3 regions of the Allobranchiibius huperziae genome follow, and region 2 is predicted to be linked to each of the others. Evidence: predicted binding sites of a transcription regulator. Region 2 holds the regulator's gene; each other region holds the start of a gene.

Region 1 (6,815 bases), 1.2 Mb from region 2:
TCGCCCAGGCGGTCGACATCACCGGCGTCGTCCTCACCAAGCTCGACGGCACCGCCAAGGGCGGCATCGTCGTGCTGATCCAGCGTCAGCTGGGCGTGCCGGTCAAGCTGGTCGGACTCGGGGAAGGGCCGGACGACCTGGCGCCGTTCGACCCGGTGGCATTTGTGGACGCCATCCTCGACTGACGCGCTCTCCGCACACGGATGGGGTCATTGCGCGCTCGATAGGGCGCGCGACGACCCCACTTGTTAGCTGTGCAGCGCCCGCGCCAGGTCCTCGCGCAGGTCCTCGACGTCCTCCAGTCCCACCGACAGTCGGACCGTCGCCTCGCCGATGCCGACCGCGGCGCGCCCCTGCGGGCCGAGTTTGCGGTGGGTGGTGGTCGCAGGATGGGTGACCATCGACTTCGCGTCGCCGAGGTTGTTGGAGATGTCGATGATGCGCAACTCGTCCAGGAGCCCGAACGCCGCGACCTTCGCGGCGGCCGGGTCGTCGTCCTTGGTCGCCAGATCGAAGGTGACGATCGTGCCCCCGCCGTCCTGCTGGCGGCGGGCCAGGTCGTACTGCGGGTGTGAGGGCAGGAACGGGTAGCGCACCGACGCCACCTGCGGTCGGTCCTGCAGCCACTGCGCCAGGTCGGCGGCAGCAGCGCTCGCCGCTCGGACTCGCAGGTCGAGCGTTTCCAGGCCCTTGAGCAGCACCCAGGCGTTGAACGGGGACATGCTCGGCCCGGTGTTGCGGATCATGGTCTGCACCGGGCCGTCGATGTAGTCCTGGCTGCCGAGGATCGCCCCGCCCAGCACCCGGCCCTGCCCGTCGATGTGCTTGGTCGCGGAGTAGACCACCACGTCGACACCCATCGCGATCGGCCGCTGCAGCACCGGGGTGGCGAAGACGTTGTCGACGATCACGGTGGCGCCGGCCGCGTGCGCGAGCTCGCAGACGGCCGCGATGTCGATGATGTCGAGCATCGGGTTGGTGGGGGTCTCGAAGAACACCACGTCGGCGGGAGTGGCCAGGGCCCGCTCCCACTGAGCGAGGTCGTGGCCGTCGACATAGTCGGTGCGCACGCCCCACGTGGCCAGGATCTCCTCGAAGATCACGACCGTGGAGCCGAAGAGGGCTCGCGCGGAAACGATCCGCGAGCCCTGCTTCACCAGAGCGGCCAGCGAGGTGAACACGGCCGACATTCCGGTCGCCGTCGCGTAGCAGGCGGGTGCGCCTTCGATCAGGCGCAGCCGCTCCTCGAAGGTGGACACCGTCGGGTTGCCGTAGCGGCTGTAGATGAACCGGTCCAGGTCGCCGGCGAACGCGGCTTCGGCATCGGCCGCCCGGTCGTAGACGTAGCCCTGGGTGAGGAACAGCGCCTCGGAGGTCTCATCGAATCCGGTGCGCTCCTGGCCGCCGCGGACGGCGTACGTCGCGGGGCGCAATCCTTCGGGCAGCGCTGGCTTGGGTCGTGGCTCACTCATGGATCAGGATTGTTTCCAGGGCAGTCCGGCCGCGCGCCACCCACCGCCGCCGCGGTGCCCCGCGTCGTCCAGGCCGCCCTCGAACCCCTCGAGCACGTTGTACGCCGGCCCGAGGCCCGCCGCTGTCGCGGCCTTGGCGGCACTGATCGAGCGCTGCCCGCTGCGGCACAGGAAGACCACCGGTCGTCCGTCGCCGGGGGTGACGCCGGCTTCGCGCACGTCGTCGACGAAGTGCGGGTTCGACGATCCGTCGGGGAAGCTCACCCACTCCACGAACTCGGTCTCCCGGCCCAGGCACGTGATGTCCGGGACACCTACATAGGCCCACTCGGCGGTGGTGCGGACGTCGACGAGAACGGCGTCGTCGTGCGCGGCGAGCAGCTCCCACGCCTGCTGAGGCGTCAGATCGCCGGCGTACCCCTCGGTCATGCGTTCTGCACCGAGCCGTCGGCGGGCGTCGGCAGGACGACGGCCTGCCCGGTGACGACCCGCGTCCCGTCGTAGGTGAGCGCCGGGGATCCGTGCAGCACGTAGCCCTCGTCGAGGGCGGTGCTCACCCGCTCGCAGAAGGCTTGGTCGTCGGTGCCGGTGATGAACCTGTAACGAAGGCGCGGTGTCTCGCTCATGGATCCATCATCACCCACCTGTTGCGTGGCGTGCGGCCCGTGGTCGTCCAGCGGACAGCGTGCTCACTGCCTGAAGCGCTCACTTCGACGGTGAAATCTGACCTGGTCCAGGTGCAGGATCTCGTTGGTGGGCCCGGGGTAGCGCGGTGCTGCCGTGGGTTCGGGGCTGTCGGGTGGGGTGGCGACGGTGGGTTCGATGGGGTGCCCGTGGCGGGTGGCGAATCGGAACCGTCCGGGTCTGTCGGGCGCGGGGTGGATGGTGAAGTCGCCGGTGTGGTGTCGGTCGTGGTGGTGGGGGCACAGGCTGATCAGGTTGGCCATGTTGGTGGGTCCGCCGTCGGCCCAGTGGACGATGTGGTGGCATTCCAGGTGGTGGATCGCCAGGCAGCCGGGGTAGGCGCAGCCGCGGTCGCGGTCTTCGACCAGGCGTCGGGTGCGGCGCGGGACGATGCGGTGGGCGCGTCCGACGTTGACGGGGGTGCCGCCGGTTTCCCAGACGGGTTGGAGCACCCCGTCGCAGGTCCACTTCCTCAGGAGGTGCGGTGGTAGGGCGCCGCGTGTGGTCAGCCAGCCTTGGCCGGTGGTGTCCAGGTGCAGGTAGATCCGGAACTTCTCGGCCCGCCCGGCGGTGGTGACGGTCCCTGCGTCCAGGGAGCGGGAGGCGATTTGGGCCATGGCGTCGGCCATCCGCACCCGCCGCCCGTCGTCTTTCGTGTTGGTGGTGGCGAGGAAGAGGGTGTCTTTGGCCTCTGCGAGGGCTTGTTGGACCAGGGCTCCGATGTCGGCGGGTACGGAGTAGGTCAGGTGGAACCGGTCGTGGTCGCACCACATCGATAGTTCCGCCGGTTGCGCCGCGACCGAGAACGGGTCTGGTGGGGCCGGCGGGGTGTCCGCCTCGTCGGTGGTGGTGGCGAAGTCGTATTTGACCAGTGCCCGGCGCAACTGCGGGACGGTGGCGTGCACCGCCAGGTCAACTACGACCTGGTCGTACCCGACCGGGGTGTGCGCGGCGACCACGGCGGCCTGACCCAGCGAGAGTCGCCCGGCGTGCACCTCCCGGGACAGGGCCGGTAGCTCGGCGGACCGGGCCGCGATCCGGACCAGGTCCCGGGCGGTGGCGGGGGAGACCCCGGCGAAGCAGGTCAACCAGTGTTCGGGGGACCGGATCCCGCCGATCGCCCACGACTCAGTGCGCACCAGGTCGCTGACCAGGTCGATCAGATCGGCGTGCGCGGCGTTCAACCGCCCACAGATCAGGCTCACCCGAGCGAGCGGATCAGTGGTCGAACCATGCTCCGGCACAACGAGACTCGAGCTGTCAGTGACAACTGCGAGGCCCGGTGTCGAACTCATGTATGAAGTCAACCACCCGCCACCGACAGCCCCTGAACGCAAGAGAAGGGACCGCGCCGGTGGCGCGGTCCCTTCCCTGGTCTGCGAGCTAGATCCCGCTGCGGACGGCGCGGGTCACGGGTGGGCCAGGTACTCGCTGGCCACCCAGCCGGTCAGCTTCTTCGAGCCGTTGTATCCGTAGCCGTAGACCCAGTAGTGGCCGCCTCCGGAGCGACCGGAGGAGCTGCAGTAGTGGAAGAGGGTGCCGCGCTTCACCTGTCCGACCGTGCCCGAGCTGGTGCTCGGGCTGCGGTGCACCTTCAGCCAGTCCGCGGTCTGCACGGCGCCGTAGCTGTCGATCGAGCAGCTGTAGCTGGCGGTCGCTGCGTGGGCCTGCGCGATCGGGACCGACAGCGGCAAGGTTGCCAGTGCGCCGGTGGCGAGGACGAGGGTGAGTGCCTTCTTCATCTGATGCTCCTTGGGGTAGGGGTCGTGCGACGGGCGGGTGAGGTCACGAGATCCTCACGGCCCGTACGGTCCGAGCTCGATGGAGTTGATGGGGGTCAGGTAGACGTTGTTCCAGGACGCGCCCTTGGCGTGCGACTCGCCCCAGTTGCCGAGGCCGGAGTTGCAGCTCTTGCCGTTGTAACCGGTGCAGAACGCCAGGCCGGCGTTGTACTGGTTGTTGAGCACGTAGTGGTAACCGACCTGATTGCTGAGGTTGTCCGTGCCGTAGTGGTAGTACCGCAGTGACGGGTGGTCGCCGTTCCAGCCGGCGTTCTGGGGATAGATGCACACGTAGCCGTAGGCGCAGCCGTGCACGGTGCTGCCCGCGGCGTGGGCGGGGGCGACGCCGGCGAAACCCAGCGCGCCGAGGCCCAGCGCCGAGACTGCTGCGATGCGTTTGTACATGAGCCGTTCTCCGATCTGTGAGGGGTGTGCGGGGTGGTGAAGGGGTGGCGTCACCACATCCGGACGGCGCCCCAGAAGGTGTCGCCGGTGGTGACGCTGGTGATGCCGTCGTGGTCGCCGGACTGGTAGGCGTTCATCTGCTTGCCGTTGCCCATGTAGATCGCGACGTGCTCGCCGGCGTTCTGGCCGTACCAGAGGATGTCTCCGGGCTTGAGCTGCGACAGGTAGTTGTCGACCTGGCCCGACCCGCCGTGGCTGGCAGCGTTGATGACGGCCTTGTGCGGGAGGGCGAGCGCCTTGGACCACTGGCCCCACGTGTAGCCGTCGAGCGCGTCCACCCCGGTGGCCTGGTAGTAGGCCCATCGCACGAGGCCGGAGCAGTCGAATCCGTCGACGTGGCAGTCGTTCGGAGCGCCGTTGCTCGGGTCGCACGAGCCGTAGGTCGGGCCGGGGGTCGAGCCGTGGCCGCCGTCCCAGGCGTAGATGCTGTATTTGTACATCGAGTCGCTGGTCACGGTGACCCGGCAGGCCTGCTGCATCATCTTCAGCGTCAGACCGGGGAGCCCGGTGTACGCCGTACCGCACGCGCTGCCGTTGGTGTTGGCGCCGCCGTTGCTCGGCGGGGAGGGCGGCGTCGGGTTGGTGGAGCCGCTGCCGCAGGACGGCAGGTTGACCCAGTAGTCCTGTGAACCGGTGAAGTACACCGCCGGCACGTATCCCGTGGCGCCGTTGTCATCGCCGATGGTCTTGGCCCAGCTCGAGGAGCTGTAGCCGCCGACGGTGGCGGTGGAGCCGTTCACCCGGCAGTAGAACCAGTTGGCCGAACCGCCGGTGTGCAGGTGGTCGACCACGCCGGAGGACGTCGAGGTCGAGCCGTAGAGCGGCACCCCGCCGGACGGCACCCAGACCGGGCAGTAGTACGCGGTCCCGCCCGAGGGGTTGTGACCGAGCGTGCAGCTGTCGTCCGAGGGCGGCGGCGCGGGCGTCGAGCACGCGGGCATCCCTGCCCAGTAGTTCTGCGAGCCGGTGAAGTACACCGCCGGGACGTATCCCGTGGCGCCGTGATCGTCGCCGATGGTCTTGGCCCAGTCGGAGGAGGTGTACCCACCGACCGTGATCGAAGAGCCCTTCTGCTCGCAGAAGAACCAGTTGCCGGTGCCCGCGGTGTTCAGGTGGTCCACGACCCCCGATCCGGACGAGGTCGATGCGTAGACCGGCGTTCCGCCGGAGGGCGTCCAGATGCCGCAGTACGACACCGTCGTGCCCGACTTGTTGGTGCCGGAGTGACAGGAACTGCCCGACGAGCCGGTCCCGCCCGAGCAGCTCGGCAGTCCGGCCCAGTAGTTCTCACTGCCGCTGAAGTAGACAGCGGGCACGTAGCCGATGGCGCCGTTGTCGTCGCCGACGGAGCGGGCCCAGCTCGTGGACTTGTACCCGGAGGCGGTCGCGGTGCCGCCTGAGGTCGAGCAGTAGAACCAGTTCGCCGTTCCTCCGCTGTGCAGGTGGTCGATGACCGAGGAGCCCTGCGACGTGCTGGAGTAGACGGGGATCCCGCCCGAGGGCACCCAGACCCCGCAGTAGTAGACGCTCTGGCCCGATGCGTTGTGCCCTGCGGTGCACCCGTCGGCGGCGTGCGCCGGGGTGGACCATCCGAGGGACAACGTCGCGACCGAGGTGAGGAGCAGTCCGAGGAGGACGGTCAGGATCCTCGGTCGCGTGGTGACTCCGGGGTGGAGCCGATCTTCTTTCATGGTGTGCCGCCTTCGCAGTCCCGGTCGCTGGTGGGGAGGAGCGCGGGCAGCACATCAGCAGCGGTCGGCTACCGGATGGACGCGTCGGACATTCTCGGACGTTCGAGATAGGGGAGCCCTGGGAGCGGCGCGTGCGATGCGGCGTTCGCCACGACATTGGCCGGCACCCATCCCCAGCCGCCGTCGGAGTCGTAGGCGATGTCGGCCTGGGTGTAGAGCCATATCTGAGCCACCGGCGCGCCCGAGTCGCCTGCATCCGCACTCCCGTGCGTCTGCCCGAGGAACCAGTTGTTGCCGGCGTGCAGGAAGCCGGTGCGGCACGAGCGGGCGTTCGGTTCGGCGTACGTGTGGGTGCCTGCCCACGTGCAGCACACGCAGGCTTGGACGACGACGGGACCGGTACCGCTGTCCGCTCGGTGACGCTCTGGCAGCAGCACCGGAACGGTGTGCAGTCCTCTCGCACGCCGGCTGCGGACCCGGGCGTTCTCCGTGGGCAGCTGCAGATCCTCGTCCGCGCGGATGCGACGGGTCAGGACGCCGTCGAAGAGGCGGTCGAGCGCGAGCGCCCATTCGTGCGCCTCCCGCGGGGTGGCGCCGAGGGCCAGGACGAGGGTGTCGAGCCGGTCCGCCGGCGGCAACGACGTCCCGGCGAGATAGCCGTGCAGAGAGGACCGGGGGATGCCGGTCGTCCGGACGAGGCTGTCCAGACCGATGCGCTGCCG
Region 2 (6,815 bases):
CCGCCGCAGGGGTGGGTGTGGATCTCCTGCGATGTCGGGCAGGGCGACGGCGGGGTGCTCGCCACGACTCCGGGGCACGGCGTCGTCGTCGACACCGGGCCCGACCCGCAGCACATCGACGCCTGCCTGCATCGCGCCGGCGTCACCCGTATCGACGCGATCGTGCTCACTCACTTCCACCTCGACCACGTCGGCGGTCTGACCGGTGCCCTGCGGGGGCGATCCGTCGGGGAGATCTTCGTGACGCCGGTGGTCGCGACGAGCGCGCCCGGTACCCGGGAGGCGGCCAGCAACGCCCCGCTGGTGCACCGGCTTGCCGCCGCGAGCCACATTCCGGTGCGCACCCTGGTCACGGGAGACACCGTGAACTGGCCCGGGGTGCACGCCGTCGTGCTGTGGCCGAGCCGCGAGATCGACGCCGGCTCGATCCAGAACAACGCGAGCATCACCCTCGACGTGCGCACCCACGGCCTGCGGATCCTTCTGACCGGTGACATCGAGCGTGAGGCGGGCGCTGCCGTGTACGGCGAGCTGAGTCATCAGCCGACGGGGCCGCCCTTTGACGTGCTCAAGGTGGCCCACCACGGCTCGGCCAACCAGTCCGCCGACCTGGTGCGCTTCGTGCACGCACCGATCTCGATCATCAGCGTCGGTGCTCACAACGACTACGGACTGCCGACGCCCTCGACGTTGTCGTTGTTGAAGAGCCTGCCCGGAGCGACCTACCGCACCGACCGCGGAGGGGACGTGGTCGTGGCTGTGCGCGACGGGCGGGTCACCGTCGACAGGCCCTGACGGGCAGGTGGGGGAGTCTCAGGCGACCGGTGTCGCCGACCGCACCGAGGTGGACGCCGCGCACAGCGCCTCCAGGGTCGCGGCGACGGCGGGCACGCGCGTGAGGTCCGGGGTGGTGACGGCGTAGACGGTCCGACGGGGGGTCGGCTTGATCGGCAGGATCGTCACGCCGTCGTTGTGCGCCGAGTGCAGGATCAGGTCGGGCACGAGGGCGACCCCCAGGCCCGCGGCGACGAAACCCAGCACCGCTACGTAGTCCTCGGTCTCGAACGAGACCGACGGGCTGAATCCGGCGCGCTCGGCCAGGGAGAGCAGGTGTCCGCGGCATCGTGGGCATCCCGCGATCCACTGCTCGTCGACCATGTCGGTCATCCGCACCGACGCGGCGCCGGCGAGCGGGTGGTCCGACGGCACCACCAGGCGCACCTCGTCGTCGAGCAGCTTGCGGGACTGGAACGCCTCGATGTCGTCCTCGCCGCGGGCCAGCGGCGCACCGTCGTATGCGAACGCGACGGCGATGTCGCACTCGCCGGCCCGCAGTGCGGCCAGCGACTCGGGGGGCTCGGCCTCGGTGAAGGTCACCTCGACGTCGGGGTAGGCCTTTCGCACCATCGCGAGCGCGTGCGGGACGAGTGTCGAGGAGGAGGAGGGGAAGGCCATCAGGCGGACGCGGCCGGCGCGCAACCCGGCGATCGCGGCGACCTCTGATTCGGCGGCCTCGAGGGCGCTGAGCACGGGGCCCGCGTGACGGGCCAGCACCGCGCCGGCTTCGGTCAGCCGCACGCTGCGGCCCAGGCGCTCGACCAGGACGGTGCCGATCCGGTCCTCCAGACGGCGCACCATCTGGGAGATGGCGGGCTGGGAGTAGCCCAAAGAGGTGGCCGCAGCGGTGAAGCTGCCCTCGTCGGCGATGGCCCGGATGACCCGCAGGCCCGCAGCGTCGATCATCCGCCAATCATATAATGGAAGGTTATCCATCGGAACCCATCTTCGTGCTTTCGTTCTGCACCAGCCATGCATCGCAGTGGCCACCCGCGCACCCACGGGGCCACGGGGCCGGTGCGACACTGATGACGTGCTCGAGTCTGCGGTCTCCCCGGTGCCCGAGGGAGTGCGCCCGGATCAATGGGACGGACTGGCGAGCTACCTGGCGGATGGCGGGCTGGTCGCCCTGACCGGAGCCGGCCTGTCCACCGAATCGGGTCTGCCGAGTTACCGCGACGCCCGCGGCGTACGTCGGGTGCAGCCGATGACGGTGACCGAGCTACGCGCCAGTCATGAAGCGCGGCAGCGGTATTGGGCACGTTCCTACGTCGGTTGGCCACGCTTTGCGGCTGCCCGACCGAATGACGGCCACCGCGCGGTCGCCAGGCTTCTCGCCGCCGGCACCCTGACGAGCGTCATCACCCAGAACGTCGATGGGCTGCATCAGGCGGCCGGTGCGAGCGAGGTGCTCGAGCTGCACGGCAACCTGGAGCGGGTGGTCTGCATGGCCTGCTCGAGCACGCATCGCCGCGATGACATGGACGACTGGTTGCGCGACGCCAACCCCGGATTCGACCGCGCGATCGGAGGCGCGGTCCGACCCGACGGTGACGTCGCGCTGCCCGAGGCGATCGTGCGCGCGTTCGTCACGGCCGACTGCCCTGTGTGCGGTTCGGACCTGCTGAAACCGGACGTCGTGATGTTCGGCGAATCGGTGCCGAAACCGTTGGTGGAGCAATGCTTCGGCCTCGTCGAAGAGGCGTCGGCGCTGCTCGTCCTGGGGTCGTCGCTCGCGGTGATGTCCGGTTACCGGTTCGTGCGCCGGGCCGCCCGCATCGGCGTGCCCGTGATCGTGATCAACGACGGATGGACCCGCGGGGACGGCGAGACCGACCTGAAGATTGAGGCGCCGCTGGGCAGCACCCTGACGGCGCTGGCGGACCGACTGGGAGCGCCGGCCGTGGGTGCACCGGGCGTCTAACGCGCCTGAGGAGCGCCGGGCGACCGCGGTCGCTCAGACCCTGCGCAGCACCGCCGTGACCTTGCCCAGCACCACGGCGTCGTCGCCGTCGATCGGGTCGTACGCCGTGTTGTGCGGCATCAGCCAGACCTTGCCCCCGGTGCGCTTGAAGGTCTTGACGGTCGCCTCGTTGTCGAGCATCGCCGCGACGATGTCGCCGTTGGTCGCGGTCGGTTGCTGACGCACCACGACCCAGTCGCCGTCGCAGATCGCGGCGTCGATCATCGAGTCGCCGACGACCTTCAGCAGGAAGAGGTCGCCCTCGCCGACGATCTGCTTGGGCAGCGGGAAGACGTCCTCGACGACCTCGTCGGCCAGGATCGGACCGCCCGCGGCGATCCGTCCGACGACCGGGACGTACGACGCACTGGGTCGTCGGTCGCCGATGCCGGTCTCGTCCTCGACGCTCAGGTCACCGTCCGGCGCGTTGGTGACGCTGGACCCGCCCCGGTAGCCGCGCTGGTCCTTGTCCTGGTCCGGTGAGATGACCTCGATGGCGCGCGGCCGGTTGGGGTCGCGGCGCAGGTAGCCCTTGCGCTCGAGCATCGACAGCTGGTGAGCGACGGAGCTGGGGCTGGTCAGGCCGACGGCCTCGCCGATCTCGCGCAGGCTCGGCGGGTAACCGCGCCGGTCCACGGAGTTGCGGATGACCTCCAGCACGCGCCGCTGTCGGGTGGTCAAACCGTCGTCGTCGCGCTCGGGCATCTGGTGCACCTTGGCCATGGTCTTCGTCCGTCCCTCTCCGAGTGGATCGTGCTGCCACCGCCCGCCCCAGGTGTCCGAACGGCTGCGTCCCCGGGACCGATGAGTCGCCGTATTCGGCGTCGTTCCGCGGATTCACAACTGCTGAGCAGGGGCTGTCGGTGGTCGGTGTTTCAGTTCTGCAGGTGAGCACGAGATTACGAGAGTCGGACACACTTTCCAAACATCTGTTCGGGGCGTGTCTGGATTTTCTCGAACGCGCGTGCTAGACATCAGACAGATGATCGATCGCACACACGTACGATCGACGAGTTATCGGAGGATCTCATGAGTGCCGTCACCGCTGTTCCCAGCTGGGTCACTCCCGCCACCCCTGCCCGGCCGGGTCGTCCCGGCGCATCGCGACGTACGGCGCCCGCGTCCATCCGTCGCGGCCACCTGCGCGCGGTCCCTGATCTGCCCGCGCTCGTGGACGCACCTGCGCCGACGATGCACATCACTCGTCGCGGTCGCCTGCTGATCACGCTGTGCGCACTCCTGCTATGTCTCGTCGGGGGAGTGGCGGGAGCCCGTGCCGCAGTGGGCGGCGGCGGGTCCGCGCAGCGCTACGACACCGTGGTCGTCCAGTCGGGCCAGACCCTGTCCTCGGTCGCCCACCACGCCTACCCCCAGCTGCCGATCGGCAATGCGGTGCAGCGGGTGCAGGCCGCCAATCGACTGAACACCCTGCAGGTGTTCGCCGGCGAGCAACTGCGCCTGCCTCGCTGAGTCCGGCCGCGCGCCTTCTGGCGCCCCGTAGCAGGGCCGACACCGCCTCCGTGTCGCCCTCGGCGGCCCTCTGACCAGCACGAACGACCCCGCGGAAACCGGGCAGTCTCTAAAGGTTGCATCACCCCCTCCACCGGAATACGATCCCTACATCTAGTAGTTACATCGATGTAAGTTGTCCACATGTAGTCCCCAGGTCGACCCGGGTTATCCCAAGGCACAGCGCGGATATCCCCCGGTTGTCCACGAGTTACCCACAGGTGGGCGGCTCGTTCGGCGGGGCTACGGCGTGGACGGCGAGTGATCGGTGTGAGCCGATCGTCGAGGGTGAGGGAGACACGCATGCACTGCCCGTTCTGCCGGCACGAGGACAGTCGCGTCGTCGACTCCCGCTCGAGCGAGGACGGCACCTGCATCAAACGGCGCCGCCAGTGCCCCAGCTGCGGCAAGCGCTTCTCCACTATGGAGACCACGAGCCTGACCGTCGTCAAGCGGTCCGGAGCCAGCGAGCCGTTCAGCCGCCAGAAGGTGCTCGTCGGGGTGCGCAAGGCGTGCCAGGGCCGCCCGGTCTCCGAGGACGACCTGGCGCTGCTGTCCCAGCAGGTGGAGGAGTCCATCCGGATGCAGGGACTGGCCGAGATCGACGCCCATGACGTCGGTCTGGCGATCCTCGGCCCGTTGCGTGCCCTCGACGAGGTCGCCTACCTGCGATTCGCCTCTGTCTACCAGGCCTTCGACGACCTGGGCGACTTCGAGGCGGCGATCGCGCTGCTTCGCGCCGAGCGTCAGGTGCTCGGCCCCTCGTACGCCGCCGACGATCCCGTTGTCAGTGGTGCCGGGGAGGATCACTGATACCCGGTTATCCCGTGCGCCGGGTGCTGCAGCAGTAACCCGTGCGCGTACCGCAAGGCCCCACAGCATCACCAGCACCACCCGCATCAGCAGCCCAGCTCACCACGTCACACGGAGGAACAGCATGACCGAGACCACCGGCGCCCGCGCCGACGCCGCCCGCGCAGACCGTGGGGTGCACATCGAGCGCATCTTCACCACGCCCGGCGTCCACCCGTACGACGAGGTGACCTGGGAGCAGCGCGACGTCGTGCAGCAGAACTGGAAGACCGGCGCGACGATCTTCGAGCAGCGCGGTGTCCTTTTCCCGGACTTCTGGTCTCTCAACGCCTCCACCATCGTGACGACCAAGTACTTCCGCGGGGCGCTCGGCACCGCGGTGCGTGAGACCAGCCTCAAGCAGCTGATCGACCGTGTCGTCCTGACCTACGTCAAGGGCGGGCGCGACAACGGCTACTTCGCGAGCGACGAGGACGCGGAGATCTTCGAGCACGAACTGACCTGGGCGCTGCTGCACCAGGTGTTCAGCTTCAACTCCCCGGTGTGGTTCAACGTGGGCACCAAGAGCCCGCAGCAGGTCTCGGCGTGCTTCATCCTGTCGGTCGACGACTCGATGGACTCGATCCTCAACTGGTACAAGGAGGAGGGGTTCATCTTCAAGGGCGGTTCGGGCGCCGGCCTCAACCTCTCGCGGATCCGCTCCTCCAAGGAGTTGCTGTCCAGCGGCGGCACCGCTAGCGGTCCGGTCTCCTTCATGCGCGGCGCCGACGCGTCCGCGGGCACCATCAAGTCCGGTGGGGCCACCCGCCGTGCGGCCAAGATGGTCGTGCTCGACGTGGACCACCCCGACATCGAGGAGTTCATCGAGACCAAGGCGCGCGAGGAGGACAAGATCCGCGCGCTGCGCGACGCCGGCTTCGACATGGACCTCGGCGGCCGTGACATCACCTCGGTGCAGTACCAGAACGCCAACAACTCGGTGCGGGTGAGCGACAAGTTCATGCGCGCGGTCGAGGCCGGCACGGAGTTCGGGCTGACCGCCCGCGGCACCGGTGAGGTCATCGAGTCCGTCGACGCCCGTGAGCTGTTCGCCAAGCTCAACAAGGCGGCGTGGGAGTGCGCCGACCCCGGCATCCAGTACGACGACACGATCAACGACTGGCACACCACCCCCGAGAGCGGCCGGATCACCGCGTCCAACCCGTGCTCGGAGTACATGTCGCTGGACAACTCCTCGTGCAACCTCGCGTCGCTCAACCTGTTGAAGTTCCTGCGGGACGACGACACCTTCGACACCGCGACGTTCCAGAAGGTCGTCGAGCTGGTCATCACCGCGATGGACATCTCGATCTGCTTCGCCGACTTCCCGACCGAGGCCATCGGCGAGACCACGCGCAACTACCGCCAGCTCGGCATCGGCTACGCCAACCTCGGCGCGCTGCTGATGGCGACCGGCCACGGCTACGAGTCCGAGGGCGGCCGCAGCCTGGCCGGCGCGATCACCTCCCTGCTGACCGGCGCGGCGTACAAGCGCTCGGCCGAGTTGGCCGAGGTCGTCGGTCCGTACGCGGGCTACGCCCGCAACGCGGATGCGCACCAGAAGGTGATGCGCAAGCACCGCAGCGCCAACGACGAGCTGCGTCCGCCGGACTCGATGGACGGTGAGATCCACCGCTACGCCAGCAAGGCCTGG
Region 3 (6,815 bases), 1.5 Mb from region 2:
GGGGATCGACGGTGGCGGTGGCGCTCCAGGTCAGGGCCGCTCGAGGTGTGTCGGTGGGAGCGGAGAAGTACCCGACGATGTCGAGAAGTAGGTCGGTCGACGCGGACGAGTGGACGGTCAACTGCCCTGTGCTGGAGAGTCCGAGAGTGGCGGAGTTGGCCATCGTCCCCCCGGCGGAGTAGTTGACCGTGGAGGTGGACGGGACGTCGGAGCCCGCGGGGTAGGCGCTGAGATATCCGCGAGCAGAGGGCGATACGGCGGCGAGGGTCACCTCGACCGCGGTCGCTCCGGTGACGGGCACTCCACCGCGTCCGGTGACCTGCAAGGTCACCGTCTTACCTGCGGGCACCCGCGCCCTGGGCGCACCGAGGCCCGAGCGCGTGTCGACGATCCGCGTAGGCGACAGCGGCGCGTAGTCGCTGGTCGTGGGTATCCAGCCGAGCACGTCGACCAGCAGGTACGCACTCGCCGAGGAGTACACCCTCAGTTGGTAGGCGGCCCCCGAGTCGACCTCCACGATCGCCATACCTGCGACGGTCTGCCCCGCCGAGTAGTCCAAGATCGACGTGCCCGTCGACAGGGACCCTGCTGAGAATGCTGACACGTACCCGCTGCGGGAGGGGCCGACTGCGGTCACGTTGACGACGACCTCCGCCACACCAGAGGAAGGCACCCCTCCATGTCCTGCCACCGACACCGTGGCATCTGAGTCGGCTCCCGACTCACCCTGCGACCTGGTGTCGAGCAACCGCGTGGGGGTCACTGCGTTGTACGCCGCTCCTGTCGGGTAGTAGCCGGTGACGTCCACCAGCAGGTGCGTGCTCGCCGAGGTGAACAACGACAATCCCCCGGCCGAGGACGGCTTCACGATCGCCTGGTTCGCGATCGTCTGGCCCTTCACGTAGTTCAGCGTCGACGTGGATGGCCGAGACGTCCCGAACGTGAACGTCGTGAGGAATCCGCTCCGGGCGGGGCCGACCGCGGTCACGTTCACCATGACCGCCGCCACACCGGATGCTGGCACCCCACCACGTCCCGTCACCGACACCGTAGTGGTCGACCCGGCCGCCGGCTCCCTCCCGGACCTGGTGTCCAGGATCCGGGCAGGCGTGAGGGGCACGAACCTGGGCGCCGATGTCGCCGACGACGCCGCTCCCGGCCCCATCGATCGACCCCTGGCCGCGGGCGATGCCTGGGCGGGAACCGCCCCCAGCACCGTCAGTGCCACAACGGTCATCGAACTCAGTGCCCAACGCACTATGCGGCTTACTTGACTACCCCCGAAATATCAGCCCCGACGGCCCCCTCTTCGTGTGGCCTCGCCGGAGGGTACAAGGCGCTGCTGGAATTGACGCAGTAACTGCGGTGGTCACTTTCTGACATGCATGCCCGCGGGCAGTCGGAGGCCGGTGCCACAATCGCGAGCGCGACGGCACCTGCTGGGGAGCCCCGCACCATCACTCGATCGACAGAAGGTGACGGCCCGTGAGTGCGACCACTCCTGACCCGAAGCGCACGCTGACGGAAGGGGAGGTGGAGCGTGAAGGCCTGCCCGACTGGCGGATGCTGATCGACCGGCTGCATGCCAGCTTCGACACGGGCGACTTCGTCACCGCGGTCGGGCTTGTGAACGCCATCGGACGGGTCGCCGAGGAGATGGACCACCATCCCGACCTCGACCTGGCCTACGGCCGGCTCGACGTCCGGCTCATCAGTCACGACGTCGACGGGGTGACCTCGCGCGATGTGGCATTGGCCCGGGCCATCAGCGAATCGGCCCGGGCCGCGGGAGCCATCCCGCACCCGGAGCGCACCAGCGTGCTCGAACTCGCCCTGGATTCGGCCGACGAGGCCGAGATCAGGCCGTTCTGGGCGGCCCTGCTCGACTACGACACGGTGCAGGCCTGGGGCGAGATCCAGCTGCACGACGCCACCGGGCGTCGCGCGTCGATCTGGTTCCAGCCCACCGAAGCCCACGACGTGCCGCGCCAGCGCTGGCACCTCGACCTCCGCATCCCCCCTGAGGTGGTGCACGACCGGATCGCCGCCGCCATCGAGGCGGGCGGCGAGCTGGTCGACGACACCGCGGCGCCGGCGTTCTGGGTGCTCGCCGACCCGCAGGGCAACCGCGCGTGCCTCACCACCTGGCAGGGCCGCGAGTAGGTCAGCCGGTGACGCCCAGTGCGGTGGTCACCGGTGAGGGCGCGGGCGGCTGGCCGGGGTTCGCGGCTGACGAACAGTCGGTGTAGAGCTTCGGGTCGGGTGCGCTGTCCGGGCCCTCTTGGTAGATCGCGTTGCTCAGGAGCGCGCCGTGCAGGGTGCCTCCGTTGACGGTGATGACCAGCCAGCCGAAGTCGGCGGGCCAACTCACCCGGACCGTCTTCGTCCGACCGGCATCGAGCCGGACGCTCGGCTCGGCGATGGTGGCGGGGCTGTCCTGCGCGGCAGACACGGCGAGCTGATAGGTGCGGGTGCCGACACCCTCGGGGGCGGTGATGGTCACCCAGCTGGTGTGCTGCCGCAGTCGGATGTTGGTCGAGGTGCACGACGCTGCAGCCGCAGTCATCGGCACTGTCACCCGCGAAGACGACGACGAAACGGGCGACGGTGACGAAGTCGGCGACACTGTCGTGGGCGACGGGGTCGATGTCGAGGCCTGGCTGGTGCTGGCCACGACAATTCCGCCCGCGGCGGCGGTGACGCCTCCGAGTGCGGCGACCAAGAAACGTTGGCGAGTGCTGTACATGAGATAACGCCCTGGTGAGTGTGTCTGCGATCTCGTCGGAGACTCACGTAGGAAGACGCCCGACAGTGACGATCGGTTGTGAGCGATGCGCAAACGAGACCTGGATACGTCGATGCCGTCTTCGGCGGTCAGCGGGTGGCGATCTGCAGATCGCGGCGCCGGCGCTCCAGCCGTTGTGCTCGTTGGTACTCCGCGGTGACCAGTTCGACCACCGACGGCCAGGACTCGAGCGGCTGCTGCGCCGTGTTGTGCTCGGTGATCCGTCGCCGCAGCCGGTCGTCACTCACCAGGCGGACCAGCGCCTCGACCATCCCCAGGTCGTTGCCCGCGAGCAACCCGTTGACGCCGTGTGCGATGAACGTCGAGACCCCACTGCGACGCGGTGCCACGACCGGCAGCCCCGTCGTACGCGCCTCCAGGGCGGCAATCCCGAACGCCTCGAAGGTGGCTGGCGAGATGTAGACGTCCGAGGCGAGGTATCGCTCGCGCAGCTGCTTGCGAGTCATCCGACCCGGAGCGTTGAACCACTCCCCCGCATCGAGTTCGGCGGCCCGCCGCTCCAACCGGGGCCGCAGCTCGCCGTCGCCCAGGATCTCCAGGCGTACGTCGCGCTCCGGCACCCGCCGGCGTACCTCGTCCACCAGTTCCAGCAGGGCCAGCGGTCGCTTACGACGTGACAGGCGCATGGCCGAGATCATTCGGATCACCCCGTCGTCCTCACGAGTGCCGGGCGCCCAGTCGGATCCCTCGATGCCGTTGGGCAACAGGTGCACCGGGTACCCCGGGCCCGCCATCCGCTGAATCGGCGCCGCCGCGACGGTGGACACTGCAGAAAGCGCCGCGCCTCGCGCGCCCCACCGACGGACGTATCCGGTGAGCCCGATCCAGTCCGCGGAGCGGCCGTGCACCGAGTGCCAGGTGACCGCGGTCGGCAGTCCGAGACCCTGCGTCACCCGCACACAGTCCATGGCGAACGGACTGACGACGCCCATGTGCGCGTGCCCGACGTCGAAACGGCCCGCCTGCAGCATGTGCCGCAGGGTGCGCGGCGCGAACGGGTTGATCGGGAAGTCCTTCGGCAGCGTGATCGCGAGCCGGTGCACGGGGATCCCGTCGAGCCGGTCGGTGCCGATGCGCAGGTGCGCTGGGCCGATGGTCGCGGTGAAGACTTCCACCTCGTGCCCGGCCGCCTGCAGATGGCGCGCCAGGTCGTGCACCTGGACCTCGATCCCCCCGAGCCGGGGCAGATAACAGTCCGACAGGAGAGCCACCTTCACGCCGCCCACGATCCCATGCGCCCGGGGGGTGCCCGCTGACACCGATCCTCAAGTCGCGTTTCAACCGGTGTGCGGCGGGGTGTGGATGAACCCGGAAACCCCACCACGGCGGAGGGAGATGTGGATGTCCGATGCTCGAATAATCAACATCTGCAGGCAGATTCGCCATATTCACTCTTGCTAACGGTGTCGAACACGCGTATGATTCAGGGTAGATGGCAAGGGTGCCGTCATCAGCCCAGGAGGGGACATGGCGCAGTCGACGACCGATACGCATCGTCCCGCTGGGCCGGGTGCTGGTGCCCGGTTGATGGCCCTGCTCGGCGACTTCAACAGCGCGTTGGATGAGTGGCCTGGCGCGTTGTGGCAGTTGGATGAAGCAGCCCTGGGTGAGGTCGTCGGGGGCATGCTGCGGATCGGCTCCCGCGCGGAGAACGTCGCCGCCCTGGCCACCGCCGACGCCCTCGGTCGTGGGACCGTCGCCAACTCCACCGCCACCGGCGCTCCCGCGTGGGTGGCTCGGCAAGCAGCCGGTGTCGAACCGACCGTCGTACGTCGGGTCGGGATGGTGGGAGTCGATTGTGCGGACCCGCGCAACAAGGTGGTCGCCGAGGCGCTGGCCGATGGGTCGGCCAGTGTGCTCACGGCGGCGGTCGCGTTGCGGGAAGTGCCCCGGATCCTGCCGCAGCTCCCGACCGCCGACCGCGATGACCTGCTCGGTCGCTACCTGTCGTTGTCCGACCACGGGTCTCGCACATTGCGGCAGCTCAGCACCCGGATCCTGGGCGAATACGCCCCCGAACGCCTGGTCCGCGATGAAGAACGCCAGCAGGACTGCGAATCGGTCTTCTGGGCCGACCTGCCCAGTGGGCTGACCCGGTTCGTCGCCGAACTCTCGAGCGGGCACGCCGCCATGGTCAAACACGCCCTAGGCGCGCTCTCTGCGCCCGCACCAACGGTGACCGATAATGATGCGCAGGAGCGCGATCTTCGTAGTCCGGCCAAACGGCGTGCGGATGCCCTGGTGCGACTGGTCGACACCGCCGCCGGTGTGCTGGACGGCACCAGCCCGCGGCCGGTCGGGGAGTTCGGCGGCACCGCGAAGATCCTGGTCACCCTGGACTACAACACCCTCTACGAGGGCCTTCGCAACGCAGGCCGGCTCGACGATCTCAGCGAAAACGGTTCGCAAGAAACCAGATCGGCGCCGACGTACCTGCCAGGCATCGGACGCACCACCGACGGCGAGCACCTCGACGCCGGCACTCTGCGCCGACTCGCCTGCGACGCCGACCTGATTCCAGTCTTTCTGGGTGGTGAGTCCGAACCCTTGGACGTCGGACGGGCCAAACGCCTCTTCACCGGTGGGCTCAGAACGGCGATCATCCATCGGGATCAGCACTGCACCTTTCCCGGTTGCGACCGACCACCGGACTGGTGCGATGCACATCATGTGAGGCCCTGGTGGGCCGGCGGCGAAACGAGACTCACCAACGCAGCACTGCTCTGCGCCCGCCACCACACCATCGTGCACCGCGATCTGCTCATCGCCACCGCCACACCCACCGGCGTCACCTGGAACCTCACCCCAGGACTCATGCCCACCCGACCCGGCCGTGAACCAGCAGCCACCCGCGGCGGACACGCCCACATCACCTGAGGCGCAGCTTCCTCCCGGGCCGCCTGCAGGCCGCACGGAACCGCATGCGACAGGATGGTCGGCGATGTCGCACACTCTCGTGGTCTTCCACGCCCATCCGGACGACGAGGCGCTGCTGACCTCGGGGACGATGGCGAAGGCGGCGGCCGCGGGTCACCGCGTCGTCCTCGTCGTGGCCACCGACGGCGACCTGGGGCTCGCCGCCTCGTCCTACCGCTCTGACGGGAGACAGCTCGGCGGCGTCCGGATGCGGGAGTTGCAGGAGTCGGCGCGGGCGCTCGGTGTGGCGCGGACCGTGCACCTCGGGTACGCCGACTCCGGCAGCGGGCCGCTGCTGTACGACGATCCGCCGGGTGCCACACGGTTCGCGCGGGCCGACGTCGAGGAGGCCGCGGGCAGGCTGGCGGACATCCTGCGCGAGGAGCACGCGGACGTGCTCCTGACCTACGACGCCGCCGGCGGCTACGGCCACCGCGACCACGTCCAGGTGCACCACGTGGGCGCGCGCGCAGCCGAGATGGCCCACACCGCACGGGTTCTGCAGGCCACCGTCCCCCGCGACCTGCTCGTCCTCGGTATCCGCCTGGTGTCGCGCCTGCACCGCTTCCCCGCGGACTTCGACATCGCCTCGTACGAGCGGGCCTACTCCCCCCGCTCCGCGATCACCCACCGGATCCGCGTGCACCGCCAGATCGCCGCGAAGCGTGCATCGATGCGGGCCCACGCCTCGCAGGCGACCGCGGACGACGGCGACCGCACGCTCGGGCTCTTCCTGCGCGTCCCCCGCCCGCTCTACGACCTGGTCTTCGGCTGGGAGTGGTACGTCGACCCGGCGCGACGCGGCGGACTCGGGCAGGTCTCCCACGACATCTTCGAGGGGCTGCCCCGGTGAGCACGACTCCCGATTCCCATCGCCCGACGGTCACCCGGAACCAGGTGCTGAACGGCGTCCTCGGGATGACGATGGCCGGGCTGCTGCTCGGCTTCGGGCTGCCGCTGGTCGCGCAGACGGGCTGGCATCAGATCGGGATCCACCTGTCGCACCTGGGTGCCCTGGGCGCCCTGGAGCTCTTCGGCCTCGTGGTGCTCGGCCTCTGGTGTTACACCTTCACCCTCACCGGCTCGCTGCCCG

The links. The regulator LexA, encoded in region 2, represses DNA repair genes until DNA is damaged. The targets are predictions, from matches to a motif close to TCGAACANNTGTTCGA.
Region 1: the regulator LexA is predicted to act here: its motif matches at 3,442-3,457, upstream of HNR15_RS05240 (DUF222 domain-containing protein).
Region 3: the regulator LexA is predicted to act here: its motif matches at 4,213-4,228, upstream of HNR15_RS03825 (HNH endonuclease signature motif containing protein).

What each region holds. Positions count from the first base shown of each region.
Region 1 is NZ_JACCFW010000001.1:1,098,700-1,105,514, forward strand. It holds gene ftsY (signal recognition particle-docking protein FtsY) at 1-185, shown strand, start outside; gene HNR15_RS05225 (O-succinylhomoserine sulfhydrylase) at 249-1,472, opposite strand; gene HNR15_RS05230 (rhodanese-like domain-containing protein) at 1,476-1,901, opposite strand; gene HNR15_RS05235 (DUF1737 domain-containing protein) at 1,898-2,098, opposite strand; gene HNR15_RS05240 (DUF222 domain-containing protein) at 2,162-3,361, opposite strand; gene HNR15_RS05245 (hypothetical protein) at 3,566-3,898, opposite strand; gene HNR15_RS05250 (hypothetical protein) at 3,953-4,342, opposite strand; gene HNR15_RS05255 (C40 family peptidase) at 4,393-6,093, opposite strand; gene HNR15_RS05260 (hypothetical protein) at 6,162-6,815, opposite strand, start outside.
Region 2 is NZ_JACCFW010000001.1:2,292,351-2,299,165, reverse strand. It holds gene HNR15_RS10810 (ComEC/Rec2 family competence protein) at 1-795, shown strand, start outside; gene HNR15_RS10805 (LysR family transcriptional regulator) at 814-1,743, opposite strand; gene HNR15_RS10800 (NAD-dependent protein deacetylase) at 1,871-2,761, shown strand; gene lexA (transcriptional repressor LexA) at 2,795-3,523, opposite strand; gene HNR15_RS10790 (hypothetical protein) at 3,830-4,270, shown strand; gene nrdR (transcriptional regulator NrdR) at 4,613-5,122, shown strand; gene HNR15_RS10780 (vitamin B12-dependent ribonucleotide reductase) at 5,247-6,815, shown strand, end outside.
Region 3 is NZ_JACCFW010000001.1:805,463-812,277, reverse strand. It holds gene HNR15_RS03850 (hypothetical protein) at 1-1,024, opposite strand, end outside; gene HNR15_RS03845 (4a-hydroxytetrahydrobiopterin dehydratase) at 1,486-2,163, shown strand; gene HNR15_RS03840 (hypothetical protein) at 2,165-2,503, opposite strand; gene HNR15_RS03835 (hypothetical protein) at 2,493-2,753, shown strand; gene HNR15_RS03830 (glycosyltransferase family 4 protein) at 2,875-4,023, opposite strand; gene HNR15_RS03825 (HNH endonuclease signature motif containing protein) at 4,274-5,683, shown strand; gene HNR15_RS03820 (PIG-L deacetylase family protein) at 5,748-6,575, shown strand; gene HNR15_RS03815 (lysylphosphatidylglycerol synthase transmembrane domain-containing protein) at 6,572-6,815, shown strand, end outside.